DNA from 4 places in the Paenibacillus sp. 2TAB23 genome. Region 1 is predicted to be linked to each of the others. Evidence: riboswitches for the same ligand, from Rfam matches in the RefSeq annotation. Region 1 holds a riboswitch; each other region holds the start of a gene.

What was found. Region 1 has a riboswitch for cyclic di-AMP ahead of AB4Z29_RS01350 (hypothetical protein). Riboswitches for the same ligand answer to the same signal wherever they lie in the genome.
Region 2: linked by a shared signal. The riboswitch ahead of AB4Z29_RS29990 (C40 family peptidase) and the one ahead of AB4Z29_RS01350 (hypothetical protein) in region 1 are both predicted to bind cyclic di-AMP.
Region 3: linked by a shared signal. The riboswitch ahead of AB4Z29_RS17135 (TrkH family potassium uptake protein) and the one ahead of AB4Z29_RS01350 (hypothetical protein) in region 1 are both predicted to bind cyclic di-AMP.
Region 4: linked by a shared signal. The riboswitch ahead of AB4Z29_RS28575 (ubiquitin-like domain-containing protein) and the one ahead of AB4Z29_RS01350 (hypothetical protein) in region 1 are both predicted to bind cyclic di-AMP.

What each region holds. Positions count from the first base shown of each region.
Region 1 is NZ_JBFRGD010000001.1:305,028-309,714, reverse strand. It holds gene AB4Z29_RS01360 (pyridoxal phosphate-dependent decarboxylase family protein) at 1-1,417, shown strand, start outside; gene AB4Z29_RS01355 (methyl-accepting chemotaxis protein) at 1,398-3,128, shown strand; gene AB4Z29_RS01350 (hypothetical protein) at 3,238-3,663, opposite strand; cyclic di-AMP (ydaO/yuaA leader) riboswitch at 3,669-3,831, opposite strand; gene AB4Z29_RS01345 (hypothetical protein) at 3,878-4,303, opposite strand; cyclic di-AMP (ydaO/yuaA leader) riboswitch at 4,309-4,472, opposite strand.
Region 2 is NZ_JBFRGD010000034.1:13,320-22,190, forward strand. It holds gene motA (flagellar motor stator protein MotA) at 1-378, opposite strand, end outside; gene AB4Z29_RS29965 (hypothetical protein) at 560-853, shown strand; gene AB4Z29_RS29970 (EAL domain-containing protein) at 986-2,218, shown strand; gene AB4Z29_RS29975 (GNAT family N-acetyltransferase) at 2,215-2,736, opposite strand; gene AB4Z29_RS29980 (MFS transporter) at 2,854-4,095, shown strand; gene AB4Z29_RS29985 (FAD-binding domain-containing protein) at 4,229-5,572, opposite strand; gene AB4Z29_RS29990 (C40 family peptidase) at 5,733-6,209, opposite strand; cyclic di-AMP (ydaO/yuaA leader) riboswitch at 6,213-6,364, opposite strand; gene AB4Z29_RS29995 (hypothetical protein) at 6,724-7,308, opposite strand; gene AB4Z29_RS30000 (hypothetical protein) at 7,439-8,254, opposite strand; gene AB4Z29_RS30005 (M1 family metallopeptidase) at 8,282-8,871, opposite strand, start outside.
Region 3 is NZ_JBFRGD010000011.1:127,992-136,862, forward strand. It holds gene AB4Z29_RS17120 (succinate dehydrogenase cytochrome b558 subunit) at 1-368, opposite strand, end outside; gene AB4Z29_RS17125 (LysR family transcriptional regulator) at 672-1,580, shown strand; gene AB4Z29_RS17130 (potassium channel family protein) at 1,648-2,310, opposite strand; gene AB4Z29_RS17135 (TrkH family potassium uptake protein) at 2,330-3,670, opposite strand; cyclic di-AMP (ydaO/yuaA leader) riboswitch at 3,764-3,967, opposite strand; gene AB4Z29_RS17140 (CPBP family intramembrane glutamic endopeptidase) at 4,213-5,841, shown strand; gene uvrC (excinuclease ABC subunit UvrC) at 5,810-7,696, opposite strand; gene AB4Z29_RS17150 (YqzM family protein) at 7,904-8,050, shown strand; gene AB4Z29_RS17155 (hypothetical protein) at 8,087-8,871, opposite strand, start outside.
Region 4 is NZ_JBFRGD010000029.1:63,590-72,460, forward strand. It holds gene rnmV (ribonuclease M5) at 1-283, opposite strand, end outside; gene AB4Z29_RS28575 (ubiquitin-like domain-containing protein) at 409-1,557, opposite strand; cyclic di-AMP (ydaO/yuaA leader) riboswitch at 1,808-1,989, opposite strand; gene AB4Z29_RS28580 (TatD family hydrolase) at 2,174-2,941, opposite strand; gene AB4Z29_RS28585 (HD domain-containing protein) at 2,964-4,262, opposite strand; gene AB4Z29_RS28590 (AbrB/MazE/SpoVT family DNA-binding domain-containing protein) at 4,534-4,788, shown strand; gene rsmI (16S rRNA (cytidine(1402)-2'-O)-methyltransferase) at 4,919-5,800, opposite strand; gene AB4Z29_RS28600 (tRNA1(Val) (adenine(37)-N6)-methyltransferase) at 5,797-6,465, opposite strand; gene AB4Z29_RS28605 (initiation-control protein YabA) at 6,618-7,019, opposite strand; gene AB4Z29_RS28610 (PSP1 domain-containing protein) at 7,082-7,885, opposite strand; gene holB (DNA polymerase III subunit delta') at 7,889-8,866, opposite strand.

The DNA of each region.
Region 1 (4,687 bases):
TCATACCAAATATTTTCTAACCAATATTTTGCCTATGGCCAGTACCCCGGGCATACTCGGCATGCTTGCCGCATTTATGGTGAATGGCAATAATTTATGGGATGTGTATGGGCCGGCAGGCGCAGAAGCCGAAGTTAAGGTTGTTGCGATGATGTCGGATCTTGTCGGATATCAAACGGCAGAAAGCGGTGGATATACAACTTGGGGCGGCCAAGGCGCCATATTTACAGGCCTCAGGCTGGCGATTAATAAAGCAAGCTCATCAGCCGCGAAGTCCGGAGTGCCTCAGAACTTATATGCCTTCTGCTCGGAGGCCGCACATTACAGCCTTTATAAGTCGATGGAAGCAACGGGCCTCGGAAGCGATCACTTAGTCAAAATCCGTACGCATGAAGACAGCTCTATGGATATTGATGATTTGAAAGCGAAAATGGAACAGGTTATTGCGAAAGGCGGCATTCCGATATATGTCGTTGCAACTACGGGCACGACAGATGCAATGGGGATCGATAGCCTTGATGAAGTGTATAGAATGACAGAACGTTTAGCACAGGAGCACCGAATAAATCGGCCTCACATTCATGCCGACTCGGCTCTAGGCGGATTCTTCGCTTTCTTCAACAGCTATGATTTTGCTAATAATCCTTTGGGCATTGAAGGAGAAGCGCTCGCGGCTCTCAAAACCATTCAAGCCAAAATGATCCATTTGAACAAAGCGGATTCGCTTTGCTTCGACTTTCAAAAGCTCGGACAAACCCCTTATTCAACGAGCTTGTTTTTAGTGAAAAATGCTTCTGATTTAAAGCTTCTGGATTTGGATCCAGACGAGACACCTTATGTTGGACACCGAGGATATGGGCAATATCATACGAGTTACACGTTGGAATGCTCAAGAATGGGAAGCTCCATTAGCATATACAGCGCTTTGCTCGCGTTTGGCATTGAAGGCTATCAAAAGCTGCTGGCTCAATTCGTTGAAGTAAATGTCGCTTTCCGAAAAGCGCTGAAGCTGGAAATACCGGAAGCCATTATTGTAAATCCGCTTAATCCGGGCATCATCACCTTATTCCGGTTATATTCGGATGGGCAGAACGGTTATCCAAAAGAATATGCCGGTGCTTGCAGCTATGAGGAAGTAGACAGGGAAAACAAATTAAATGAAATTTTATTTGAGATTCTGGGAAGAGACCGGAGCGAAATGTTCTTCGGCGATACCAAAAAGCATCTTTACGTACAAACGACAGATGCTAAGCGAATTGCGCTGTATGCCAGCAAGCTGTTCGTTATTTCACCGTATACGCAGGTATCTGATGTTCATTCCATCGTCCAATATTTAAAAGGAAAAATCGAAGAAACCTATTCAGAATATAATCGAATGAATAAAAGGGAGTTCACTCATGAAGAAGTCTATACTTAATTTCAATTGGTATAAGGAGCATCTAGCTGTAAAAATCGCATTAAGCATACTGCTCTTGCAGGTTATCACTTGTGTAGCCTTTGCTGTTTCCAGTTACATGTCCCAGCAGAATCTTTCGGAGAAATTGCTGGAACAATTCGATAAGCGCTTGATTACCGATATTCAAATTGCGAGCAATGCCTTAGCTTCAATTCCTGGCTCAGGAAAGCAGCTGGCTGGAACGGAAGATCCGAATTATGCGTTAATCAAAACAGAGCTTGAGAAGCTGCAAGAGATTCATAGTCTTGAGAATATTTACATTCTATCGAATACTGGGGACAATGAACGGATTTTAATTCTATCAGGCGTGCCGGATGATTTTGGAACGCCGTACCCGTTCACGGATGAAATGAAAGAAGCGATTTCAGAAAAGAAATCAATGATAAGCCCTATTTATGTGGACGAGTACGGTACTCATAAATCCATATTCGTTCCGGTATCTGATAATTCTGGCGTAACCTATGGCATTCTTGGGATAGATCTGGATGCTTCAGTTGTACCGAAAACAACAGCCAGCTCTAACCTGACTACGATTATTATTTCACTGATCGTGCTTGTTGTCGGCAGTATCATTGCGGCCGTGATCGGTAAAGTCATAACGAATCCGCTAAGAAAGCTAATGCTTGCAGCCGATAAGATTGCGGCAGGCGATATGAAAACTGCGATTTCGATCCATAGCAAGGATGAGATCGGGAAATTGTCGGTATCGTTTGGATTAATGATCGCGAGCCTTAAAACACTTATACAGCAGGTCATTGCTTCTTCGAATTTGATTTCGGAAACAAGCCAACACCTGAAGCAATCGGTCAATGAATCAACAAATAACGCACAGCAGGTTGCGGATTCAACAAATCGGATGTCTGAGGGCATTAATGATATTGTTCAAAGCGTTACAGATAGCCATACGAATATTAATCATATCGATAATGAAATTAAAGATGTATCGAACGGTATGAAGGATATTCAGAACATCGCAACAGAGGTACACGTACAATCCGAGCAAGGGCAGGATCTAGTAGAAAGAACGCTGCAGCAAATGATGGTCATCAAGCAAGCGATGCAGGAGTCTCAGGAAGCAGCCACAACATTAGGCAAACGCTCCAACGAGATAAGCGAGATCATCAATATTATATCTGAAATATCCAATCAAACGAACCTTCTCGCCTTGAATGCTTCGATTGAAGCGGCACGTGCAGGGGATGTTGGAAGAGGCTTTGCCGTGGTTGCTGGCGAGGTTAAGAAGCTGGCCTCACAATCGGCTCAAGCCGCATTGTCGGTTACCGACCTTGTTTCGAGTACCCAATCCAACAGCTTGCTCGTTATGAAGAGCATTGAGGAAGGAAGCAAGGCCGTTGAACAGGGGCATTCATGGATACAAGGCACATATGAGAATTTCAAAGGCATCTATGGCGGTGTATCCTCGTTCACAGAGCATACGAATCATATGTTTAGCGCATTAGGCAAGGTAGATGACTCTTTTGTCAAAATAACCGACTCGATGCAGCAAATTTCCGGCATTACGCAGGAACAAGCTGCAGGAACAGAAGAGGTCGCTGCATCCGCGCAGCAGCAGAGCGCTTCCATGCAAGAAATTGCAGCTGTCATTATACAGCTATCTACGCTGTCCGTTGATTTGAATGATTCAGTCAAACAATATAAGCTGGACAATTAACCGATTAGCGTCATTTTGAAATAGCTGGTCTCCAAATCACATAGCAACGCAAGAAAGTCCAGAACATGATTGAATGTTCTGGACTTTCTATTGCTAATTGACCCTTTCGTTAATCCAAAGAGACGTAGGAGACAGAACGTTGACGCAAAACAGATTCTTCATGGTTGCTGCTGTTCGAGGCCGATTCGGCGGACTGGGCAAGTGTATGGTTGACTGCACTGACGAACAAGTCGAAAGCACGCCCATCTTGGTCCGTTTTGTCATAGTGGTACTGATTAAGAGGTGGAAGCGGGATGCTGCCGATAAAGCTCTGAAGCAGGTCGCTCCATCGTTCCAAATCAATGTCAGCTTCCGTATCGCTGGCGAATAGTTCGCTCCAGCCGAAGCCTTGATTGCTCGTTAAACGAAGACAGATACGATGGCCTGCAGAATCGACGGCAATGGCAGGAATGACAAAAATCTCGATGCGGGAAATGGAAAGATGAGGAGTCTGTTTCGTAAAGTGTTGCAGATAACTTTCACAATTCGTCAACATAAATAAATCTCTCCTTTGTTCGCTTACGAGGTTAGCTGTCGGATTCGGGCTAGAGAGAATGCCCTACCAGGGTTACAAATCCCTGGATTCACCCCTTGCGAAACGATTGGCAATCGTTTGCGATGGTTCCCCCGCTTTTTCATTCGAAAAATTCAGCGTGAATAATGTACCCTTCATTATACCCCTTAATTGCAGCTCTGTAAATCTTATGCAATCAGAACAAAGAAATATAGGATATGGCTTGATTGAAAAACAATCCTTCCTCAACGTGATCATGATGGTCCATTTCCAAATATGAAGGGCATTTGCTATGCTGAGCTGCGGATAAAAACAACGCATAAATGCGCTCGTCTTTTACGGATATATCCGGGTTTTCTGAGAGCATATCTTCAATTTGAAAAGGACCGATGAACCGAAGCAGCACGCTGCCGAAGCGAACCCAATCCTTGGGCTTTTCACATTTCTTAATGAATAACTCGCCCCAATCATGTCCTACTCCTGTTGTAAGGCGCAGGCACACACGAAAGCCAGGCTCGGGTGCAATTACGGGAAAGACAAATAGTTCGATTCTTTTAATGGTTATAGGCACGGTCGTTTTTTTTTCTGTTTTTCCTAAAGGGGTTGCGGTTTGCATGGTCACGATGGATCTCTCCTCAAATTCGCTTACGAGGTTAGCTGTCGGATTCGGGCTAGAGAGCTGCCCTACTGGAGCTTGATGGCTTCAGATTCACCCCGTTCGTACCGCATCCCAAGATGCTGTCCGCTGTGGTTCCCCCGCTTTTCATTTGAAAATTCAGCGATAGTCGTAAGCCTTGTTAGGCTTGCCGTCTATACTAATCTCGAATCAAGTGATTGTAAAATGCGAGTTGCCAAGCATCGGACAGCCAGAAGCCGATTTTCCATAAAAGTCATTAAAAAAGCTTGGTAATCGATCTTTTTCTTAGAAATGCTCGATGATGCTTGATCGATCTCAAGGTTAGAAAAGTCTGTTTATTCAGTCGGATAAGCTGAATGCTAGCATCAA
Region 2 (8,871 bases), on a different contig from region 1:
GCGAACGAAGTCCTGATCGTTGCCGTCAATAATCATACGCATGCCGTTCCGAAGGAATGTATCTTCAATTTCATCGACTTTAGCTTCAAGAGCGAGCAAGCCTTCTCGGCGGGTAATGGATGCCCATTCCATGAATCGTTGGATAAGCTCATCACGCTGCGGCAGCTTTTGCTCGGAGAAAACCATTTTGAACAGCTTACCGACCTTGGAGAGCTCGGACATTGGGAAGGCGATCATAACCGATGCCACGGTTCCCAATATAATAATCATATAGGCAGCTGGATTTAAAAGAGACGATAGATGCGCTCCTTTTAAAACCATCCCTCCGAGCACAGCGACTAACCCTAGTACAAGACCGATAATTGTTGAATTTTTCATCATACACCCCGTCCAAATCATTTTCGACATTTCTCTACTTCTTATATTATCGTCAAATGGGCATTCTGAAGTTAGAGTAAATGAAACGTTTTGATGACATACACGTTAAAATTTCTAAAATGCGGTAGAATAGTAGAGAGATGCACACAAAAATGAACAATGATAAAGGTGGTAAACACAAATGGGCGTAAGACATGCAAGGGAATATGCGGATATATTGAAGGATTTGACAGCAGCGGTAGCCGAAATAGAGAGCAGCTTTACTTTTTTCGAGATGGAAGCGGATGAATGGGCGGCGCTGCCGGTGGAGGATCGACATGAGGTTATGGAAGCATTAGCCGATGACGTATTTTTTGGTTTAGGTGAAAATCCGGTCATTGAAGTGGGCACAGGCGTGATTACCTACAATAATAAGCATCACGTAATCGAGGTTTCCCAAGATGATAAGGTTACGCAGATTATTCGATTGATATAATTTTCGACAACTATTCAGCGTATGGGTGAAGATTCCTGTCGGATCTTTACATTTATTGTCGACTCTATTACAATGTTATTCATCGAAGCATGATAGATAATTTAACACAGATATAACATAGAGGAGATCGCTATGAATGAGTGCTCATCATCGCTGCTGCCAAAGGCGCTTGGGTTAGAAGGTGAAACGTTAGCTGCATTTTATCAGCCCATTATTGCAATGGATACACGACGAATTATGGGCTATGAGGTGCTTGGCCGAGCAGTAAAGGGTGATTCGGTACGCAGCTTGGGTCCTTTTTTCTGCAATGCGGAGATTGCAGAGGAGGATCACATCCTTGTGGACCGGCTGCTCCGCGAGCAAGCATTCTCCAAGCTGTCTTCAATGGAAGAGCCGCCAATGCTTTTCATAAATTTGAAGCCTTCTTGGATCTACCGTTACGAGGATAATGGCGAGCTTTATACATTGTCTTTACTTGATAAGTACGATATCGATCCTAAGCGGATTGTAATCGAAATAACGGAAGAAAGCTTTCAAGGTTCCATGGAGAGGCTGCGCTCCGTTGTCGATATTTATCGCCAAAAAGGATGCTCGATTGCCATCGATGATGTTGGCAGCGGATTCAGCAGTACGGATCGCATTGCTCATATTCAACCGAATTTGCTCAAAATCGATATCCATATGATCAAAAAGAGCGCGACGCATGACGGTTATTTCGGCGTGCTGCGCTCCTACTCAGATCTCGCGGAACAGATTGGCGCATCACTGCTTGTAGAGGGTGTTGAAACGCGAGAAGATTTGGCGCGTTCGATACAAGCTGGAGCAAGGTATATACAGGGCTTTATGTTTGCCAGAGCTGAGCCTGAATTCCGTGATCCTGCATGTTTTTCGGCAGTTATAGAGGCTGAGCTTGAACAGCATCTGATGCATTATCTGGGATCAGAGCGCTATTGGCAGAGGCAATCGGAGCAGCTTGCCGAGCAACTGGTTGAGCTCGTGAAGGAAGCGGAGTATCGGGGCCAGAAGGATGAATGGATAGAGGATCTGCTTCCAAAGTTGTACGGACACTGTATTAGGGTCTATTTGTGCAATGAGGATGGTATCCAGCTTTCGGCGAATTATGGGCGCGACTCGGATCAAGAATGGCATTGTGAAGAGCAGTATAGAGGAGCCAACTGGAGCTGGCGTCCTTATTTTGTGCCTAACTTGGTGCAGTTAAATGAAACGAGAAGGGCAATCGTATCGCGCGCCTACACGGATCTCGACTCTCATGCTTGGATTCGGACTGTGTCCGTGCTGGTTGCGCCTGGACTTATATTATTTATGGATTTAAAGGATACGGAGCGAGGTGCCCAGCGGATTTAAGGCTCCGCAATCCCGTAAACCATGCAGTGGCACTCAGCGAAGCCGGCTGGGGTAGAACGCGAGTAAGTGTCTGTTATCTGGAAACCTGCTTGCTGATAGGCGCGTATGGCACGCGTATTCCAGGCGATGACCTCCAAATCAATTTCATTGTGCGGGGTGCGGCGCTTTGCTTCCGAGACAATCAGCTTGGTAAAGGAGGGCCCTAGTCCGCGGCTGCAGAGGTCAGGACGAAGCCCAAGCCCAAGGCGGGTGACGCCGGCAATAGGGAAGAACTGCGCGAAGCCAATCAGCTCAAGCTGATTATCCAATACAGCTGCATATTGAGAAGCACGAAGGACGGAATCGCCAAATTCGATTTCGTCTTTTTTCATTTGCTCCCAGGCCGGCCAATTATAACAATTAAATGGAGCCTCATAACGCCAGTGGCATATTTCCATCGCATGAGAGATCTCGAGCGGGTGTATGGTCATATCGAGTATTTCTCGATTATAATGGTGGGAGCTTTGTTTATTTGTCATAGACCCGGCACCTCCGTCTGGCTGAACGGCCTTATTTAATGGGTAAAAGGCTTCAAATAGGTTTATTATATCAGATAGGCGCAAGAAGATCGTGCGTACATAAGGAGAAACAAGAATATGAAGAAATTAATATGGCTTGGTTGTCTGTCCTACCTCATTATCGGGGTTGCCCATGTTGTGGGCGGATCTATATTAGAGCAGCTTATCGCGCATTATCATCTCGAATATAAAGATGGCGGGCAATGGATCATGAACCAATTTCTCGGGTTTTTGGTCGGCGTTCTGCTTGCGCCGTCCATTACGGCGAGAGTGGGCAAACGTGGCGCGGTCCTTATCGCCATGGGAGTGCTTACGCTGAGTGAAGCGGCTTACAGCCTTCTGCTCCCGTGGGGATGGATGCTTGCGATTGCTCCGCTTGCTGGGCTGGGCTTCGGAATGACCGAAGCAGTAGTTGGCGCTATGATTATTGATATGGCGAAGAATGGCAAAGCATCGGCGATGAGTCGCCTCGAAACCTTCTTCGGCGTAGGTGCACTATTGATTCCCATCGCAGCAGCGTATCTGATTAAGCAAAGCATTTGGCAGGTATCTTTTCCGATACTAGCCGCAATGTCAGGCATTACCTTTGTTCTATGGCTAACGATGTCATTTGGAGAAATAGACGATCAATTAGGCTATATTCCGCAGAATAAGGAAGATCGTGCAGCCCATGCAGACAATCAAATGAACAAAAATACGCGCACGGCAGGCGCATCGTTCTTTTTCGGCTATCCGCGCAAGGCTCTTCCTTTTCTGTTGTTATCAGCATTGTTCTTTATGATTTATGTAGGCATGGAAATGAGCTTCTCTAACTATCTGCCTTCCATCCTAATCGTACGCTCGGAAGTGGGAGAGTCCAGTGCTGCAGCAGCACTCAGCCTGTTCTGGGGTACTATGGTGCTTGGACGGCTGTTCGCAGGCGTGCTGGCTGACCGAATGGGCTATTCCAAGTATTTGTTGATCGCTACGGCAGGGGCATCCGTTATCTTTGTTCTCATGGCAGTAATGGGCGAGTTGAGCTGGATGCTGGCTCTCATAGCGCTTAGTGGATTGTTTTTCTCCGGCATCTTCGGAATCGCCCTCGTGTACGCGAACGAGCTCATTCCGGGGATGACCGAAAGAACGACGAGCCTGCTTGTAGCTTGCGGCGGCCTTGGAGGAGCGATATTCCCCCGTGTAACAGGCTGGTTCATGGATCAATTCAATGTGCAATCAACTTTATGGTACATCACTTCATTAGTGGTAGGTATGCTGCTGCTGCTTTCAGTCATGCTCATCCTGGGCAGGAAGCAGATGCGGGCAATAAACGCCGAAGGTTGAAATGAAACAAGCCTTAAAAAAATTGAAAAACCTCCGCATTTGCTGTTTCAAAGCAAATGCGGAGGTTTATTTATTAGTAAATACAAGAAATAGTTTACTTGTTTGTCCAATATTTAGTCGAATTACCTGTTGTCTATTTCAATATCGTTTTATACACTTCAATCGCCCTTGCGCGCGAAGCCTTCAAGTCCACGATTGCGCCGCTTTGCGGCAGATGAATCTCTTTATCGGACAAATGGTCCAGATGAGGAAGCCAGCGCCGAATATAGCTTCCGCTCGGATCATGCGTCTGCGATTGAATCGCGGGATTCATAATGCGGAAATAAGGTGCGGCGTCGTAGCCAAGCGAGGAGCACCAAAGCCAGCCTCCGCGGTTAAGGGTGTTGTCGTAGTCGCTTAGGTGGAGCCGGAAATATTGCTCGCCGAGAGTAAATGGACAGAGCAGGTTTTTAGTCAAAAACATGGCGGTGACCATTCGCAAGCGGTTCGGCATTTCACCCGTCCGGTTCAATTGCGTCAAGGCTGCGTCTATGATCGGAATGCCTGTTGCAGCCGTCGACCACGCCTTGAAATTCGTGCCTGTTAGCGGGCTCAAATCAGCAAGCTGCTCATATTTGAAAAAGTCTTCATGATACATCGCCTGGTACAGGTAGAAATCACGCCATGCGAGCTGGCGTATCCAAGCTTCAGATCCATGCAAACCCTGCGTAAGCTCATATGCATGGCGTGCTGAAATGGCTCCTGTATTCAGAAAGCGTGCAAGTCCGCTAGTTTGATCATTGGCATACGCGTCGCGGACGTCCCCGTAAGAAGCGAGGCGTTCCCGTACAAAGCGATCCAGCCTAGCAAGCGATTTGGGTGAGCCCTCCACATTCGTGCCTCCAAGCGCGCATGATACCGCTTCTGGAAGCGCGAATGCAAGGCAAGCGCTCTGGTCTATTTCCTGCATGGTGGAGAGGTCGTTGATTGTGGTGCTGCCCATAGGGCTGTACGACTCCAGCATAAAGCTGCCCCACATCCGGTAGAATGGCGTAAATACCTTGTATGGCTCCGATCTTCTTGCGTAGGCAGGGAAAGCTTCAAGATCGGCAAGCGGTGCGTCGGCAATGGGCATCCAGCGACGCTCTAAGCGGCGTACGGTTTGTCCGATTTGGTCATCCCGCTGCCTCGAATAAGGGGTATAGTCCGCATGGACGATAACCTCTTCAATAGGATGGGCGAGCAGGAGCGACTCCGTAATCGCAGCAGGATCGCCATAAAGCACATGAAGCTCTTTGCCGGCGCTAGAATAGCTGTAGAGCAAGGAAGCGGCTTGCGCCATAAAGTTGCGGCCGCTATGGCTTGTCAGCCGGCCTTCTCCAATTAGGATGGGATCTATGATCAGCAAATGTATGCCTTGCGTATGTTTTTTATTTATATAATCAAAAGCGCGCATATCCGAGGTGCGCAGGTCCTTGCGGTGAATAAACAAATACATCGGGTATTTCTCCTTCCCTGAATGCGGCAGCATGCACACTGCAATCAGCTTGAAATGAAACAGCAAAGCCGCAAGTCATTTGTCGTCAGAGGACAAAAAACTGCGGCTTTGCTGAAGTGAGTCTACCTGTGCAGCTCTCTAAGAGAGGGGATAGGTTGCTCTATTGTGCGTCGGCATACGATTGGAAAGAATCCGCGTCCATGACACGACGTGCAGTCACATAACGGTCTTCATAGTAAGAGGAGCTAAGTTTGTCTGTCACAACGCCTCGGCTGGAGGAAGAATGTGCAAACTTGCCGTCTCCGATGTAAATGCCAACATGGGATACGGTGCTGTTATTGCCACCGACTGTGTCGAAGAACACAAGATCTCCCGGAATTAGGTCAGCCTTAGCGACCTTCGTGCCTGATTTTGCTTGCGAACCGGAAGTGCGTGGAAGTTCGATGCCCATTTTATCGAACACATAGCTCGTAAAACCGGAGCAATCAAAACCTCTCGACGTTGTTCCGCCGCTTTTGTACGGACTACCAATAACATCATTGATGAATCCGTTCAGTTTTGAGTCTGCGAAAGCGCTTCCCGCTTGGAAAGCGAGCACGAGAACGAGACCCAGGAGTATTGCGGTAATCTTTTTCAATTGTGAAACTCCTTCCAATGCCGACGAGGTTAGCTGTGGGGTTCGGTTGAAGGTTCCCTATGATTCCTCAGGCGCTGCGATAAATCAGACGTCGGAATCAATTCACCCAGAGTGGTTCCCCCGTTTCCCGATAGGGAATTAGGCCGTTTTTTATTGCTCTTGAGAATTATTCGATTATTTTCATTGATCTCCTGCCTTTAATTGCAAATTCTAATAATTCTCATGTAACCTTTTGACTATTTCCTTCGTTTAACCGTTTTTTGTGTAAGATAAACGATCATTACTAGTTCTTTCTTACTAAATGAGTTCACTCAATTTCATTAATTATGTGAATACGTTGTAAAATATACCGATTCGTCCTCCAGCTATAAATGGCATAGACAAGTCTAAAGTCCCGCAGTTGGCGGTAAATGAATGATTTGCGAGAAAAAGATTAGAAAATTTTCATGCAAAAAACCTCTGAATGAACAGAGGTTTTGTTGTGATTCGTATATCTGCGTTTGAATGCAGTGTTCTATTTGGCTGTAATGATTTTCTCCGATATCAGCTGAGGCTCGGCATTCTTCTGCTCCATCCAGAAGCGCAGCTTGTATCTTCCGGCGTATTTGAAATCATACGAGACAAGCTTAGAGCTGAACCAGAAGGAGTCCTTCTCGACAAATTCCTTGAAATCATCATCGGTTTGGCTGCGCCGATCTATCGTTATTTCTTTGTCGTTAGGATCGGTGAGCGTGACCTTGAATTCCGTTATCGCTACATTTAAATTGTCGATTTGCGCTTGTACCATGAACTTCTGGACGCTTCCCTTTTCCACCTGCCCGAACATGGTTCTTTTCTCGTTCATCATAAACATGTGGACGTTCGGTTTTTGGATGACAAGCTTCTTTTCGCTGCCTTTCCATTGGATAAAAGCCTGCAAGGAGTCGGATAACGAGCGAATGTTGATATACACTTTTTCGTCGACAAGAAGACCGTCTTCCAGCGATTGCTTATTATTGTAAAGCAGCGTAACTTTCTGCATTAATTTGTCTGCTGCAACGATAGAACCGCCGGCTAGGAGCAGGGCCATTGATAGGATTACCAGTTTTTTACGCATCATTAGCGTGTATCCTCCAACTTTTAATTTCATACACCTAATTATACAGAAATGACATCATTTAGTTGCGCTGCAATTTCAAATAAAAAGCCTTCATTTCCACTTTATTAGTGGAGAAGAAGGCTTGTTCCTGCTAAAGCTGTTTGGTTTGAAGGCAATCGTACTGAGCGGCTATCGTCCACACCTTCATAAGTGTGCGAATGAGGTGATAGCCCTGATGCAGAATGAGTGCGAACAGTCCAGCCCACAGCATGGATAAGCTTGTTACCACGAGCCCGGCAGCAGCGCCGATTCCCCACATGATGAGCGAGATAGCCGCATAGGAGAGGAAGTTGCGGAGTGCGCGCCACAGGGAACGGAATACGCCTTCTCCCGATGTGGCCCCGAACTGCATGGCGAGGAATATCAAATGCAGTACAGTGCCCCAGAGCAACCACAATGCTGCCCCAGGAAGCACAGTCTGCAGCAGCTCAGTCGTGGAGCCGCTCTCAAGGAGAGCGTCTAACGAGCGCGGCAGCACATACCAAGCAGGTGCAATGGAAAGTATAGCTTCTATCCAGTAAAGCAGGACGACCGGCTTCCACGTTTTTTTAATGCCCTCCAGGAAGCGCGTGCTGCCGTCTGAGCGTGCTTGATTAAACGAGTAGAAAAGCCCGGCATTGAATAGTGGGGTGAGCAGCATTCTTGCCGCCAAAAGGCCGCCGAGCATCCATACATAGGGGGAAATGACGTCGGTCTTGAACAGCTGGAACTGCGCCTCGGTCATGAAGACCTGAGCTGCCGTGTCGGACGGATAAGAGCCCGGATATCTTCGCAGCAAAGGCGACACGACCGAATCAATAAAACGGTAGAGGAAAAATCCCCACAGCAGCTGGTATAGAAATAATAAAATGACTAGGTAGAAATGCTTGACTGCCAGTTGCCAGCCTTGCTTCACATGTATCTTCATCGTTTATCGCTCCTTGAACGCAGTTACTTACCAGCTCAGCGACCCGAGCAGACCTTCAATCAGCTTGACCGTACCGAGGCTCCATCTCGTTCGCGTGTCTTCGGGCAGTTGGGCCTGCATATAGTTGTTGATGAGCTTGTTATCGAGCACGTTGCTGTATTTTGGGTCAACCATCGCCCATTCGAGCGGAGCGGAATGCAGGAGCTTATATTGCATATGCGATTCTTCCGCATGCCATAGCTTTGTGACCTCGGAGCCGTCTTTAAAGCGCATGAGAATTCTTATATCGCCATTAGTGCCTCCGTTCTTTTTGACAAGAACGATGGACTCGTACATGTTGGCGCCATCCTGCGTGACAGGACGAACATGAATGGATTCAATCGAGAAGTCTGCCATCTGATCGTCATATACGTATTGGCTGAAATAATCATGCCATTTGGTCTTGGTCACCTGTTCTACGATCCGCTGGAAATCGGAGGAAGTAGGGTGCTTGAATTTATACTTCTGGAAGTAGGTTCGCAAAATCTTCTGCATCGTTCGGGAGCCGACCTGATTCTCGATGCCGATAAGCACAAGCTTGGCACGCATATAGACGTTTTCGGCATATTGCGAATGGC
Region 3 (8,871 bases), on a different contig from region 1:
AAGTATACTTGCATCCGCGTCTGGTATACATGCCAGAAAACGAATACAAAAGTAATGACCCCCGTAACGCGCTGAGCTGTGAATGCCCAGTTCCGTCCGTATTTGAAGCGTCCCGTATTCGTATTCGATTGGTAAGCGACATACAAGCCGTAAATACCATGAAACAATAGCGGGAGGTAAATGCCGAAAATCTCGAGCAGCGGCAGAATAGGCAAGCTGTTAATCAGATGTACGCCTTTGTCGAAGCCTTCCGGTCCGCGTTCAAACGCCTGGTAGTTGGTCAGTCCATGTACGACGATGAAACCGCCGAGTGGAATGATCCCGAGAAGCGAGTGAAGCTTGCGCGAGAAATACGAGTTTCCTTTCATGTCATTCCTTCTCCTTTCAAAACTGTGAGTGCTAGCATGCTTTTTTAAAATATAAGAATGTATCGAACAGCCTGTTATACATTACTTATATTTCAGCGCAAACGGAATGCCTCGCTGCCTCACGGCAGCAACCAGCCCTTTACGCATGGCAAATCATTCTACATTGTAACCCCAGCATGTACCCCCGTCAACAAAAGTCGACACATATTAGCCACACTTCCCATCCTACTCCTTTTCAGCTTATAATGGAATTGCTTATTTTTTATAATTTCTTATAACAAAATGACATAAGGAGCGCAACCTATGAATGAAGAGATGCATGTCTTTACCGTAATAGTCGAGCAATCGAGCATGAACAAAGCCTCTGTGCTGCTTAATCTCTCACAGCCTGCGCTCTCTCGTAAAATCGCCAAGCTCGAGCAGGAGATCGGATCTCCCTTGTTCCGCCGCATCGGCAAACGGCTTGAGCTGACCCGTATTGGTCAGATGACCTACGAGTACGCCCTCGAGCTGCGTCAGCTGCATCGCAAATATTTGCAGACAGTATCGGAATTCACCTCAACGGGTCACACTACACTTACGATCGGCGCAAGCTTAACAACCCTGCAGACGACGCTTCCCGATCTCATTCAGCGTCTAACCTCTACCCATCCTGAAATCGACATAAAAGCGATTACAGGCAAGACGCATGAAATCGTATCGCTTGTCCGTGACCATAAGGCTGATATCGGCATCGTAGCTTCAAGCATTGAGGATTCGACTCTACGATGCATTCCCTTGTTCGAGGATCATCTCTCGCTTGTCCTGCCGCGCAATCAAGTGATCACAGATAAAGGCGCGCTTGGCATACAGGATTTGACCGGCATGCCGATGATTCTATTCTCTAAGGGTACTTGGTACCGGCTGCTCACAGACGAGCTCTTCGACAAATATCATCTCCAGCCGGATGTTCGAATGGAAATCGATTCGTTCGAAGCGATCCTACGTCTGCTTCACACCTGCCGAGCTGCAACGCTGCTGCCGAAATCCTATATGAGAAGCCAGCTTCTTGAAGACAACGACCTTGTCGTCGTACCCATTCGGGAGCTCGAGGATACAAAGCGGACAACCTCACTCATCCATGCGGATTCCGCAGCGCTCAGTCCATCCGTCCGGCTTTGGATCAATGAGCTGGCAGCCCGTTTCCCTACCAAAAAGGACATCAGCCTTTAATAGGCCGCTGTCCTTCAGCATTTCCAATTATAAGCTTCCAAATCCGTTCCGCTCTGTAACCAATAGATTATCGTATAACCGTCGCTTCGAAATCCTCGATTTGCTCATTCGTTCCGATTATGACCATGACGTCGCGCATCGCAAGCACATCCGTGGCCGTTGGCGCAATGATGATGCCGCTCGGCTTATTGATCGCGACGATGCTGCAGCCGAATCTGGCACGAGGGTTTAGGTCATGCAGCGACTTTCCATCCAAACATTGAGGCACCGCGAGCTCTGCGATCGTGTATTCCTTAGAGAGCTCGATATAATCGAGCAGATTCGGAGATACAAGCTGATGTGCTACCCTAATCCCCATATCACGCTCCGGATATACAACGCGGTCAACGCCGATCTTCTCCAGAACACGTCCGTGCAGCTCGCTCATCGCTTTGGCGACAACCTGTTTCACACCTAAATCCTTGAGCAATATCGTCGTCAATATGCTGGCTTGAATGTCGTCGCCAATGGCAACGACACCGCAATCGAAATTTCGGACGCCGAGCGAACGCAGCGTTTCCTCGTCGGTGCAATCAGCCGAGACGGCATATGTCAGCTCGCTGCTCATCTCCTGAACCGCCTCCTCATCCTTGTCGATACCGAGCACCTCATTGCCTAATTCAATGAGCTCTCGGCCCAAACTAGATCCAAAGCGGCCTAAACCAATAATGACGAATTGCTTCTTTTTCATTCCCACTTGCGCAGTTCTCCTATCCAATCGTGATTTTGCCTTCAGGATGCCGGTACAATTCTTTTTCTGTGCGAGGTCCAAGCGCATAAGCAAGCGTTAGCGGGCCAAGCCGTCCAGCAAACATCGTTAATGAAATAACTATTTTTCCAACTATGCTAAGATCAGGCGTGACGCCGACCGACAAACCAACCGTACCGAATGCGGACGTAGCTTCGAACAGCAGCTCGATAAAAGCTCGCTCCTCCGTCATGGAGAGAATCATCGTAACGATAATGACCAGCAGCAACGAAATTAAGGTGATCGTCAGTGCTTTAAAGATTCTGTCCTTGCCGAGCCTGTAACGAAACAGCACAATATCCTCGCGCCCGCGGATCATTGCAATAACAGCACCTACCAAAGTAGCGAACGTCGTCGTTTTTATACCGCCGCCTGTTGATCCTGGGGATGCGCCAATAAACATGAGAATGATTGTAAAAAACATGGTCGCTTGCCTTAGCTGCGTATAATCGAGCGTATTCGCGCCTGCCGTCCTTGGCGTTACCGACTGGAAGAAGGAGGCTAATAGCTTGCCGCCCCAATCCAATGAACCAAGCGTTTTGGCATTGGAAAACTCAAAAATGAATATCACGATGGCTCCGACGGCAATAAGCGTTCCGGTCATCGAGAGAACGACCTTGCTATGCAAGGATAGTCGTTTGTTTTTGCGGTACTCCATCAAATCCGACATGACTACGAATCCTAAGCCGCCCGTTATAATCAACAGCATCGCCGCTAGGTTTACGACCGCATCGTTCACATACAAGGTGAGACTGCGGTAGTTCCCAAAAATATCAAAGCCTGCGTTATTGAAAAGCGATACTGCGTGAAAAACACCAAAATAGATTGCCTTGCCAAGCGGCATATCGAGTGCAAACCGAGACGCAAACAGCGCTGCTCCTATGAGTTCAATCGATAATGAATAAATAATAACCCGCCGAATAAGCTTGACTATCCCCTCCATGCTCGACTGATTCATCGCTTCCTGAAGCAGCAGACGCTCGCGCAGCGATATTTTCTTGCGAAGGACGAGAGCGACAAGCGTTGCCATCGTCATAAAGCCTAAACCGCCCAGCTGGAAAAGGCACATTAAGATGACCTGACCCGCTACGGAGAAATAAGTGCCTGTATCCACAACAACAAGCCCTGTCACGCAAGTTGCCGAGGTTGCCGTGAACAACGCGTCTATAAACGGCATGCGCTCTCCAGACGCAGATGCGAAGGGCATGGATAATAACAGAGCTCCCAGCAATATAATAAGCGCAAACCCGCTGACCAGTATGCGCGGGGGTGACCATTTCAACACATTAAAGTCTACCTTCATCCGTTGTCCTTCTTCTGCAATATGTCATTATAGAGCACTACCTATATTTAAGCATAAAAAAAAGCACTGAAACCCAAGTGCTCGTGCGATGAGTTCTGTTCCATTCACGCCTTCGAGGTTAGCTGACGGATTCGGGCCTGGACAGGCAGCCCTATTCTATCAATGAAGCTTAAGTTTCACCGTAGAAATTCACCCCATGCCGCCGGATCAAAAGCACTGCTGGCTATAGCAGGCTGAGCAATTCCGACAACTTTATGGTTCCCCCGATTTCCTTAGGAAATTCGGCTATGCTATTCGATTTGTATGACGTTAACGATTATAATCCCAAAGCAGTCAGGATATAAAGCTTATATTAATGACAAACAAGCCGATTTTGGTCCAAAAAAGGGCAAGTAGAAGCTGCAGCACGCATCAGGCTTGTCGGATATCGTTATTTCGCTTGATCTTGAGAGCAAACGCGCTTTTCTATTGGATAATTCAGGGATTGATATGGTAAGGTAGTGGAATACGCAACTCATAAAAAGGATCGTAGAGGTGAACCGATGATTGATTCAATTAGGTTAAATGAATGGAAACGTTTTCTGTGGGCAGCGATTGCATGCTTCATTATTTTCGCGGCCGTTGAAATCGGACCAATGATTTTTTCCATTAGCAACGGTGATTTAAATACGAAAGTTATTGAGAAGGAAACAGCTGAAAACAGAGCCTCCGTATTCGCAGAGAAGCAATCCGGACTCCAGGTGAAGTCCGCCAAGGCTGTCCATCAAACCGATAAAGTCATAAACGGTTACTTATCCAAGCATGGGCTCATCAAAACCTATAGCGACAAATACGATCAAAGCTTCCCGACGGACACGTACCAAGTCGAACTGAAATTTGACGAGGGCGGAACAGGCTTCGTCTATGTACATATGCAAAGCGAGAAAATTGTGGCTTGGAACTTTATCCTCGATGGCCAATCGCTTTCCGATGCTGAGCTTAACAAGGAGGTTCCTGTTTTTCTGGCTGGGCAAAGCCTAGACGCGAAGTCATTCAAGGAACAGGAATTGCTCGGAAACGGGGGATGGCATGGCGAAGCGCCAGCCGGGTACGCGATAGAAGAAGCCCTACTGAGCATTCATATTAAAGGACAAAATATCAATGGCCAGAACGTCATAACCAAGTACAAGCCAGCCTTCGTTGCACCGGCCGATTATATTGAATACGTGAAGAAACAGGATAAGCTTGCCGGCTTCCTCACAGGCTTCGGCTACATGTTTATGAGCTTCGTCCTGTTTGTATTAGCCATCGTCTACGCCGTCCTTTACCGGAAGTTCACTTCCTTTAAATTCGGCATTATTTTGACCATCGTATACTTTATTACCTACATTATCATGAACTTGAATGTGCTTGACGGCATACGCGCATCATTGGGCGAAACCGAGCTAGCAAGCCAAACCGTCATGTTCACAGCGATTTTCACCGTATTGCTGACCATTCCGATGGCAGGCTCCATCTATATTTCAATGATCGCTGGAGATGGCCTATGGAAGGCACAGGGTCGTGCATTATGGCCTCGATTCGGTCAAAAAGGGTACGGAAACCACGTGTGGCGAAGCGTTGGACTTGCTTATTTATTCGCAATTATCCTTTTCGCAACGCAATCCGTTATCTTCATCCTGCTTAAGCTGACGATCGGCACATGGGATACGACCGACGCTACACAATCTCCTTACAATATGGGAATACTTTGGCTCATGCCGGTGCTCGCTTGGGCTGCCGCCATATCCGAGGAAGCCGTTTTCAGGTTCTTCGGTATCGGTTTATTCCGCAAATGGTTTAAAAATACGTTTGCAGCCGCTTTATTGCCAACTTTGTTCTGGGCGCTCGGCCATGTCATGTATCCGTTCTATCCGTCCTCGACCAGATTGATCGAGCTTATGATCATCGGGCTCATGTTCAGTTTTATTTTCGTCAGATACGGGTTCATCACGTCAATGTTCACTCATGCTATTTTTAATAGCGTAGCTGTTGGCCTGTCCCTGCTTACCATCGGTACCGCGCCGAATATTATATCGGCTATCTTCTTCTCTGTATTGCCTGTTATCATTGCGTTCGTTCTCAAATATTTCAGCCACAAAAAAGAGAAGAAGCCGTCTGTTACGACGACTCCTCCCCTAGAGCAGCTATAATTTGCGAAGCTAATTTATCTCCAATAGACAGAGGCCGGAAGTCTTCGACTGAGGCCTCTTTTATTTTTTTGATGGAGCCGAAATGCTTAAGCAGCAGCTTCCGACGTTTCTCTCCGATGCCCGGGATTGAATCCAGCTTCGATTCCACCATCGATTTGGCCCGCTGCTCACGGTGAAACGTAATGGCGAACCGATGCACTTCGTCTTGGATGCGTTGGAGCAAGTAAAACTCTTGGCTATCGCGCGGCAGCGGAACGATCTCCGCTGGATCCCCTGTCATTAGCTGCGCAGTCTTATGCTTCGCATCCTTCACGAGCCCGCAGACGGGGATATACAGCCCAAGCTCATTCTCCAGCACGTCCAGCGCGGCTGAGATTTGCCCTTTGCCGCCATCGACGACGATCAGATCTGGAGGTGCAATCTCCTCCTTCAGCACTCGCTCATAACGGCGGCGAATGACCTCTCTCATCGTTTCGTAATCATCTGGTCCAACTACCGTCTTCACTTTATACTTCCGGTATTCCTTGCGATCAGGCTTGCCGTCCGTGAATACGACCATTGCCGAAACCGGATTCGTCCCTTGAATATTCGAGTTATCGAACGCTTCGATTCGCCGAACTTCATCAAGGCCGAGCCACCCAGCTAATGATTCGGACGCTTTGACGCTGCGCTCCTCATCCCGCTCGATAAGCCGGAACTTCTCGTCCAGCATCACCTTCGCATTGTCCGTCGCCATCGTCACAACCTCGCTCTTCCGTCCGCGCTGCGGCATTAGTACTTTGACCTTCAGCCAGCTATGAAGCGACGCGATCACGTCATCCGCATGCGAGGTTGCTTCCTCGGCCGCCACTCCTTCCGCTAACTCCGCTTCAGGCGGCAGCGGCAGCAAGATCTGCTTAGGCAGCGCTGGATTATCACTGTAGTACTGGGTGACGAACGTCATGAAATCATCATATTCTTCACCATAATAAGGAAAGGTCGATCCATGGCGTTCGATCAGCTTGCCTTGGCGCATGTATAGAATCTGTACGCACATCCAGCCTTTATCTACGGCAAAGCCAAAAATATCACGGTCCAATGCGTCGGACATCGTAATCTTCTGCTTTTCCATGACCGCATCAATGGCGATTAACTGGTCTCTAAGCTCTTTTGCCCGCTCGAACTCCAGTTTCTCCGCCGCTTCCTCCATTTTGCGCTGAAGCTCGATCTTCACAACATCCTGCCCGCCATTCAAAAACCGGGAAATCTCTTGAATCATGCGATCATATTCCGATTGCTCCACGTCAAATTCGCAAGGGGCGATGCATTGGCCCAGATGGTAATACAAACAAACCTTGTCCGGCAGCGTCTTGCATTTTCTAAGCGGATAGAGGCGGTCAAGCAGCTTCTTCGTCTGCTGCGCCGCATAGGCATTCGGATAAGGACCGAAGTACTTTCCTTTGTCCTTAATGATCCGCCTCGTTACTTCGAGCTTGGGATGCTTCTCATTAGTGATCTTGATATATGGAAAGGTTTTGTCATCCTTCAGAAGCACGTTATACCTGGGATGGTATTGCTTGATCAAGTTGCATTCCAGAATAAGAGCTTCCATATTGCTGGAGGTTACGATAAATTCAAAATCCCGGATTTCAGATACGAGGCGCTGCGTTTTCCCATTGTGGCTTCCGTTGAAATAGGACCGCACACGATTTTTGAGCACCTTCGCTTTGCCCACATATATAATGACGCCTTCTCCGTTTTTCATCAGGTAACAGCCCGATTGATCGGGGAGCAGCGCTAGTTTGTTTCGTATCGTTTCTTTGGCTTCAGCAAGCGCCTGCTCGGCCTGCTTCTGCTTTGTTTGTTGCTCGTCCATGCTCTCGCCTCCGACTACCGATTGATTCTGTACACATTTTAGCATAATTGCGCCAAGTTATGTCTTACAATTGTCACCTGTATTTGCTTTACAACTGTTCGGGAGTTTGGGTATACTAATATAAGTTGAATAAACCGATACTACATAAAGACGACCGTTCGAGGTTGTGATTGAAGCAATCGGTCTTTTTCAAGGAGGACGTCAACGATGGATAACGTAAGAGACCCGCGCGAGCATTTCAACGAAGAGCCTCGCCATGACTTGATGGACGTCGTATTCGGCTTTGGCGGAATGCTCGGTTTTATGACCGTCATTTTCGCAGTTGCTGTAATCGTTAAATTCATCATTTCATAGAAAAAAGGAGCAGCGTGCTGCTCCTTTTTTTTGTCTTCATTTGGCGCTTGATTCTTCGGGAGAAGCCATTAGATAAGGGTAAAGAAGAATGAGACCCAGGATATACAACATTAGAGCAAACAAGGCCGGCGACAGATGCCAAAAATCAATATATCCGATGGACAGATGTACGCTTAACCCCGCATAAAAGCCTGGCGCTCCTCCTAGTAGAAACGTCCACCACAACCAGCGGGAGCCCTGCTGAATTCCCCATAACGCCATAATGAGAATGGCCAGCGCCGCACATAGCAGCGCACCGCCAAAGCCCGCTCTGTCATGGGCTATAAGCGGAATGAGCTTCTCATTCGTTTCATTGAGCTGCGCGGAGGTTGTATCCAAATAGGCGAGATCCGTCTGTACGAATACTTCCGTAATGCCCACCGCCGAAATCGTAACACCTCCTATCGAAAGCGCAAACCCCAAAACCACGAAACAAAGCTGTCCCCACATGGCTTGGCGCCACAGCCGATCATTCCTTACGTTGACAGGCAAACGGTATGGCCTGTCTGGATTACGCCGCATCGCAAGCAGGAACATCGGCAGCAATAGGGCAGCAGCCACAGCATGCAGCGGGTCGAAGTAGCCGTATCCTACAAAAAGGAAGAAGCTTGCAAAACCGACTATGCCGGAAGTGAGCAGCGCCGTTCTTGTCCAGTGGAGTCCCTCTCTCAATCCATGCCACGCCAGTTGAAAGTACAGGATGCCGATCGTTATCATCGTGCCCGCTAACGTTATCCGGTCATGGGACATGAAATGCAGCAAATTATGGTTGATATGATGCA
Region 4 (8,871 bases), on a different contig from region 1:
CATTCTCTATTCCGATATCCCCCTTGTACAAGGCCTTCTCCTGCGGCAAGAAGGCATGCTTGCAGCCAGGCGCATGACGCGCAACGATTTTACGAATACGCTCGCCCGCATGGTCTGGATCGGTAAAAATGATGATGCCCCGGCGCTCGTTCGCTAACGCGATTCTTCTGAGTACATCCTCACCGATAGCCGAGCCATTGGTTTCTATTGTATCTGCCTCCACCGCACGTTTGATTGCAATGGTATCAGACTTGCCTTCAACAACAATGATCTCTTTAATCATCAAGCCATTTCCTTTCTACATAAACTCCGTTTACTCCGAAACATGCAAAAAGAAGAGGCAGTGCCTCTCCTTATGATGGCATATTTAATTAATAATGGCGATAAGCTGATGGTATCACTGCTGCTCTAGCTTGCAGAAGGCTTATTCGGCCCAAGGACATAAACAGTTATGCCTTTCTTTCTGCCAAACTTATTAGCGACTTTTGTACTATCAAAGTATACGTCAATTTTGTTTCCTTTAATCGCACTGCCCTTATCCTCAGCTCGACGGAAACCTATTCCTTCTATATATACCCACCAGCCGATTGGAATGACTTTGGGATCTACGGCAATCGTCCGTCCCTCTTGGACCTGCGTTCCCGAAGCTGTAATTCCATATTGAGGATGACCCTTTTCTTTCCCTGTCGAAGCCACGCCTGCTGAATAAGCAGTTAATGTAACGTTTTTAAGAACGCTTTTGGCCTTGAAATTAACGCCGCCTTTGGCTAGCGTTGCAACGCTCGGGCTCTTGCTAGACAGAACCGTCACCTTAGGCTCTTCTTTCTTCGTTCCAATGGCTACGACCTGATCAACAGCAGCTGTCTGGACAACCTTGCTGACCATTTTCTTCGAAATTAGAACCCCGTCCTCATACTGCTTCTCGATACTCTCTACGATAAGACCTTCCTTACCCGTCTGCACAAGCTTTTCCTTGCCTGCAGCCAGTGTCGGGTCTGTCTTCTTCACGATCAAAAATGGCATGGAGCGCTCGGACTCTGCCACCTTCGTGTCGACGCGAACAACGGTCACCGTAAGTTCGTTATCCAGAACGGTATGGAGCGGAGGCTGAACTTTATCTTGATCACGAACTGGAATATGTAATTCCTCGATCGCTGCCTGCACTGTTCTCTCTGTCGTGTACACAGTAGAGGTCTTGCCATCAGCCTTCACAATTACCGGTATCGCATGAGTCACCTCAATACGATCTCCGTCCTTTATAGCCGCATTAAGCGGTATGGACACCTCATCATGTGGTCCAATTGCGATAGCTTGTTCATCCAGTAGGCGTTGCAGGACCCATTGCTTCGTTTCTACAATGGTTTCTTGTCCGTTCACTACTACGGAGACGCTTTTGACAGCCGTTCCGTACAACAACACCAAAAACATGAAAGTCATAGCGATTGAGATAATAGCACTCAAAAGAATCAAACGCAAGTTTTCACGCTTCCATCGCAATGCGAAAGACATGCTGGATGATCGTTTCCCATGGGTGTCCTTAACCTGGAGTATTCCCACTTCATCGGTCCTCCTTCATAGCCCCGCCGCCAAGTGTTACGCATGATACAACTGACGCGACTATAGTATATTGGCGTGCAAGCACGCAATCCAGAACTGCTATATCGATCCAGGCACCCCCATCTTTTATCCCTATGTCGACAAATTCTCGATTATTCGAAAATAAAAAGAAGCCGTCGACAGAGGATCTGTTTCGTGGCTTCCCGAGTAATTGATTACACTGGGATACAGAAAATGGATGCACGAGGTTGATCACTCTCTATAACGCTTACGAGGTTAGCTGACGGATTCGGACAAGAGAGTCGCCCTATTCGCAAAACAATGCTCATGGCAATGGCTGCAAAATTCACCCCTGAAGAATTCAAAACGCGGAACACTTTCCCGCATCTGGTTCCCCCGCTCTCCAACTTGGAGATTAAGCGCAAACTGGAAATCCAATACAAAATTTTAAAGCTCTGAGATGAATCATACCCTCATACGAGGTGAATTGTAAAGATACGATAAAAGACGATTTAAGCGAAAAAGGTGGATAAAGACGGAAAAATTAAGCGATATTCGCTATAAAAATCAGTTTTTACGCGATAAAGGTCTCTCATTCTCTCCTTTTCTCTCGTTTTTATACAATACCAAAACATTTTTTACCGTTTTCGGTCGTAATTAAGGCCATTTCTTCTACCGATTTGCCTAATAATTCTGCTGCCGTCTCCGCTACTCGCAGTACATAAGCAGACTCATTTCGCTTCCCTCTGAAGGGGTGAGGCGACAAGTAAGGAGCATCGGTTTCAATCAAAATCCGGTCGAGTGGAACCTGTTTAAGTACCTCTTTTGGCACCCTTGCATTTTGGAATGTAACGGGTCCCCCGAATGAAATATAGAAGTTCATATCCAGGCATTGCTTAGCTGTCTCCCAGCTCCCTGAGAAGCAGTGCATGACACCTCCGATTTCGGATGCATTCTCCTCCTGAAGTATGCGAACTACATCCTCGTGAGCATCTCGGTTGTGAATGACAATCGGTTTTCCAACCTTGCGGGCTAGTCGAATCTGCTCCCGAAATACACGCTGCTGAACATCCTTAGGTGAGGTATCCCAGTGATAATCAAGCCCTATTTCACCAATGGCAACAACCTTCTCATGAGAGCAAAGCCGTTCAATCCATTCTAGATCTTCTGGTCGCATGTCAATGCTGTCCACGGGATGCCAGCCTACCGCTGCATAAATAAAATCATATTTCTCGGCAAGTGCTATCGTCGTTGGGATCGTTTCGCGGTTAAAGCCGATGTTAACGAGCATGTGTACTCCAGCATCTTTTGCACGCTGAATCACTTCGTCACGATCCTCGTCAAATTTATATGAATCCAAATGAGTGTGTGTGTCAAATAACAATGTCATGTTCGTGTTAGCTCCTTCAATCAAGTTTAAATATTTTTTTTAATGAATCCGGGATGGACTTTATATTTTTTTTGAGCGGCTCCTCTGGATAATAGAGATGATACTGGCCTTGATGCAGTCCTGTAATCGAGCGAACGATGTCGGATTTGGCAGATATTTCGCTTATTTCATCCTGGCCATCAAGTAACAAAATCGGCGCTTTTTCTTTCTTTTCTCCTTCTTTCTTGTCCGGCCTGTAAACGTCATACGGTAAGTCGAATGGATAATCAATTTCCATATGGTATTCGGGATTCATTCCTATAGAAGAGAAGCAATTGCTTATCTCATTTAATAGCGCTTCGTCAGGATTATCTATGGTTATGTACTTATATAATTGACGGTTCATAAACCGACAGCAAAGGTCGCTTAATATAAGATCAGGCTCCTCCGACCACTGCGTGAATGCCGTTTGAACCAGTGCCTCGTCCAGCTTCAAATAATCCTGTACCGTCATTGTATTCTGAATAAGCCGCATAATAGGTGTCGGCATCCATTCAAAAACATACCCACCCACATAAAGCTCCTGTGCTCTACGAAATATTTGACGTAATATAATTTCTGAGCTTCTTGTAACAGGATGGAAGTAAATCTGCCAGTACATTTGGTAACGGGACATTAAATAATGCTCAACGGCATGCATGCCGCTTTCTTTAACTACAATTTTCCCTTTATAGGGCCGTAATACACGCAAAATGCGCTCTAAATCGAAGGTTCCATAGTTAACGCCGGTAAAATAAGCATCTCTGAGCAAATAATCCATTCTGTCCGCATCCATTTGACTCGATATTAAACTAACGACAATGGGCTTGGGATAGGTTTTTTGGATGACAGCGGCTACATGTTCTGGAAATTGTTCAGATACGGAACGGAGTACCCGATTGATCTCCGTATCCTCCAGAATAATCTTGCAGGTCCACTGTTCATGGTCCGTGTCGAATACCTCTTCTAGCGAGTGGGAGAATGGGCCATGGCCAACGTCATGAAGTAAAGCTGCACATAATGAGACTAGTTTCTCCTCAGCTGGCCAATCCGGATAACCATTGCGCTCGAACTGCGATATAATTTTACGTGTAATTTCATAGACGCCGAGTGAATGTGAAAATCGACTATGCTCCGCGCCATGAAAAGTTAAATAAGATGTTCCCAATTGCCGTATTCTGCGCAATCTTTGAAACTCTTTTGTATTGATTAAATCCCAAATCGTCTGGTCCTGAACATAAATATAATTGTGGACGGGATCCTTAAAAACTTTCTCTTCTGTCAGCGGTTGCTTCATCGTCTCTCATCTCCTTTGTTCATATTTTCGACACATTAACTGAATATGATGTCGAATAGTGTCGTAATTTAGTTTCCAAATTGTCGAAGCTGTTGTATTCTATTACAGAGTAATATGACCTTAGTATCTAGTCAAATTCTCACTACTACGGTACTTATAAGCAATATTCTTAGTTGACTATTATGGTAATCGTTGGTATTATAGTAATACTAAAAGTAAAAACTATGTCGAACGATGGCGAATCGTATTTTGAGAGGGGCAATGATAGATTATGATGAAATCTACTGGTATTGTTCGTAAGGTTGATGAGCTAGGACGCGTCGTTATTCCGATCGAACTTCGTCGTACACTAGGTATAGGTGAAAAAGATGCGCTTGAGATTTATGTAGACGGAGAGCGTATCATGCTTAAGAAATATGAGCCTGCATGTATCTTCTGCGGCAATGCAGAAAACGTTTCCTATTTTAAAGGAAAAATTGTTTGTCATATTTGTTTGTCAGAGATGCCAACACCTGTGACAAAATAAAAAAAATAGGTTATACTGTACTTATCAACTTGTTAATTCTAACCTTTTTTATACTCCTTGATACCTTCCTGTGCTTGAACCCGGCCAGGAAGGTCTTTTTTTGTCCACATTCCCTTTTTTTAACTCATTATCATCTATTTACCTCATTATATACATCACGCTTAGGCAAACCTCGATCAAGCGCTGCTCTTTTAATTGCTTCCTTACGGTCGTATTGTTCCTCGTAATGGGCAACATGTGCCGCTAGGTCTAGGTCCGACCACCAAATGTCAGCGGTTGGCTGCTCACTTGCGCCTATTCCTCCTGCTCCCTCTACAACTACACAGAATTCTCCTTGAGGCGGATGCTCCTCAAACCAATCTATACATTCCGATATCGTTCCGCGTATGGCTTCCTCGTGGCGCTTCGTTAGCTCTCTTACGCATGCGATTTGGCGATCTCCAAGAACCTCGCGGAGAATAACGAGCGTTTTATTGATTCGATGCGGAGATTCATAGAATAGAAGAGTCCCGGCTTGGCCATGCAGCTCTTGCAGCCACTTGGTTAATGATTTTTTCTCGCGTGGAGGGAATCCAGCGAACAAGAAACGATCAGTCGGCAAGCCCGAGATAATAAGGGCAGACAATGCTGCATTTGCACCAGGGATAGGAATCACCGGAATGTTATTCTCGATAGCTTCTTTCACAAGGTCTGCCCCTGGATCTGATATGGCCGGTAACCCCGCATCGCTAACGAGTGCAATCGATTGTCCCTCTAGCAGCAATCTGACCAGCTCAGGACCGCTGGCCCGCTTATTATGCTCATGATAGCTCACAATTCGCGTCGGTATTTCAAAATGGGTAAGCAGTTTGCGAGTTTGTCTCGTATCCTCTGCTGCAATAAGCTGCACCTCCTTAAGCGTGCGAATCGCACGGAAGGTCATATCCTCTAGATTGCCTATTGGCGTAGCGACGAGATAAAGGCTGCCTACACCGGAAGCTGCTGCGTCAGCAAAGCTTTTTTGTATATTCAAACGATTTGCACCCCATTCTCATAAACCATAATAGGCGGGAGAAGCTTAATATCCGGTTTGCCATCACGCATCGCTTCTATTAGTACCATATTAGCTTCAGCATTTGCATGTGGATGAACAAATTGAATGCGCTTAGGCTCAAGTCTCCATTTGCGCATCGTTTCAACAATATCTAGCAGCCTTGAAGGGCGATGCACCATTGACACCTTTCCGCCTGGACGGACAAGCCGCGAGCAAGCCTCAGCTACATCCTCAAGCGTACAATGAATCTCATGCCTGGCTATTGCGTAATGCTCATTTTCATTCTGTTCACCTGCTGTGACCGGCATATAGGGCGGATTAACGGTAACTGCATCATATATCCCATTTCCCGCTAGCTTTGGATACAATCTGAGATCCTGCTCAATCACTGTAATCTGCTCCGTTAACTGATTAAGCTCAACGCTTCTTCTAGCCATATCGGCAAGTCTTGGTTGAATTTCAACCGCATCGATCTTTGCATTCGTTCTTGTCGTCAGCAGCATAGGAATAACGCCATTTCCCGTACATAAGTCAACGATGCGACCATGCTTCGGAATACTTGCAAAACGAGAAAGCAATACAGCGTCTAGCGAGAAGCTGAACACTTCCCTGCTTTGTATAATTTTCAGGCCCGATTCTGTCATGAGATCATCAAGCCGTTCATTTGCTGCTAAAGTTATTTGTTCCGACACGTTGTACGCCGCTCCTCGTCCTGGTTTTTTTTCATTATTGCATAGCTATATATGAATAAAAATACCGCCCTTGCGGCAAGGACGGCATGTCGATATGGATTCCATTATTTATTTAGAAAGGAAAGACAGAATAAACAGTCTCCCTCCGTCCGCAAATGCCCGTAATATACGTTGCATATGTGGAATCCTTCGTGGTACAGCCGGGTCAAATTGTCATGTCCTTCTCCGATCGCGACACTTGCTTCTACGAAAGCATGATCAGGTGGAAGAAGAACCTCTTGATTTACACCCGGCTTCTTGCCTTTGGCTGGCGCTTTAACCACTTCGCGCTCCAGCTCTGCTTCTCTCTTAAACAACTGACGCAGCTGGTTGTTCTCCTCACTTAGACGCTTATTATCCTCGAGCAGTTCTTTTACCTTCTGCTTCAAATCGGTAAGCTCCTTATGGAACACGCCTACTTGGCTATCCAGCTCGTCCATTTTCGCAAAAATCTTGTTCTTCTCCAAGTTCCCACCCCAGAGCTTCAAGCGTGAGTGTAACCTCACCCGTGAGAATCGCACTCTGCCGCTTATTTGATGACGACATCATCCATCGACAGTTCTTTCGGTTTACCTGGTGTATCAAATAACTGCACATACACGCTTTTGGTGGATGTGTTAATACCCGTTACTTTACCTTCACCATATGAGGTGACTACGAATTTACCAATTGCCGGAAGCTCCTCGCGGATGCTCTCGTAATTGTCATGCTCATATTTTAGGCAGCACATGAGGCGTCCGCATAATCCGGATATTTTCGTCGGATTAAGCGATAAATTCTGATCCTTGGCCATCTTAATGGATACGGGCTCGAAATCACCCAGCCAAGAGGAGCAGCATAATACTCGTCCACATGGGCCGATCCCGCCAAGCATTTTCGCCTCATCACGAACTCCGATTTGTCTGAGCTCAATCCGTGTACGAAACACGCTGGCAAGATCCTTAACTAGCTCACGGAAGTCTACTCTGCCTTCTGCCGTAAAGTAAAATATAATTTTGTTGCGGTCAAACGTAAATTCGACATCAACCAGCTTCATTCGCAGCTGATGTCCTTTTATCTTTTCAAGACAAGTAGAAAACGCATTTTTAGCTGCAGCGCGATTTTCTTCAACAACTTTCGCATCCACATCGCTCGCAATACGTATCACTTTCTTAAGAGGAAGAACGACATCCGATTCACCGACTTGCTTCTGTCCCACCACCACTTTACCGTATTCGATTCCGCGTGCTGTTTCAACAATAACATGTTGCTCCTTATCCACGGGATGCTCAACCGGATCAAAGTAATAGATCTTGCCCGCTTTCTTGAAGCGGACACCGATGACATTATACAAGAATTAGCCCTCCTGTAAGTTTACCAATAGTTGCTCAAATGCGAGCTGAGGCGTAACATTTGCGCGCATACGCTTACTCGCTTCTAACGTATGCTCGATGCAGGACACCCAGCCTGCGAATGAACGATTGAAGGCATGTTTGCTTAACCAATCCAACTGATCTATAAAAACGATGTTGTCCTGCCTTCCGGCCTGGAACTGTATCAAATCTTTAAACCATATAACTAATAACGACAGCAGCAGCTGCGTGTGCTCCACTAAATCTGTTTTGAATAGCTGCTGTCCAGCAGTGATCATCGCCGCGGTGAATCGGGTCAAACTCTCCTTGCCTAATTGTATCACTAGGGTTCTAATTTCTGCAAACTGATTCTGCTGGAGAAATTGTCTCGCACCATCCAGTCCGGAAGTTAAATGGACTGCCGTTCGAGCCAAAATGGATGGTGCACCTTCAGCTATTAGAACCTGCAGCATGCTCTCAGGCGGCATTGGGAGAAAGGGAACCCACTGCGTACGCGATCGGATTGTTGGAAGAATAGCTTGTCCATTATCCGTTATCAATATAGCAACAACCGGTGACAGGGGCTCCTCCAAAAACTTAAGCAGGCTGTTTGCCGCCTGCATCGTCATCTTGTCAGCCTGCTCGATCATATATACCTTTCGCTTTGTTCCGCTGTTGCGATAGGAGAAATCACGCTGCAGTTCTCGAATTTGGTCGATTTTGATCGATTGGCCATCAGGGGCTACAATCGTTAAATCCGTTTGATTCCCATGTTCGAACTTTCTGCACTCCAGGCACTCTCCGCATGAGTCTGCGCCTCCTGCAGTACAGAACAGCGCCTTCGCGAATTCACGAGCCATTGCCATACGCCCAGTGCCTGAAGGTCCATTAAATAAATAAGCGTGTGAAACTTTTCCGCTTTGCAGTGCATGCGAGAGAATTCGCTGTGCTTTCCATTGCCCTGGAATTTGTTCAAGGCTCATAGCCG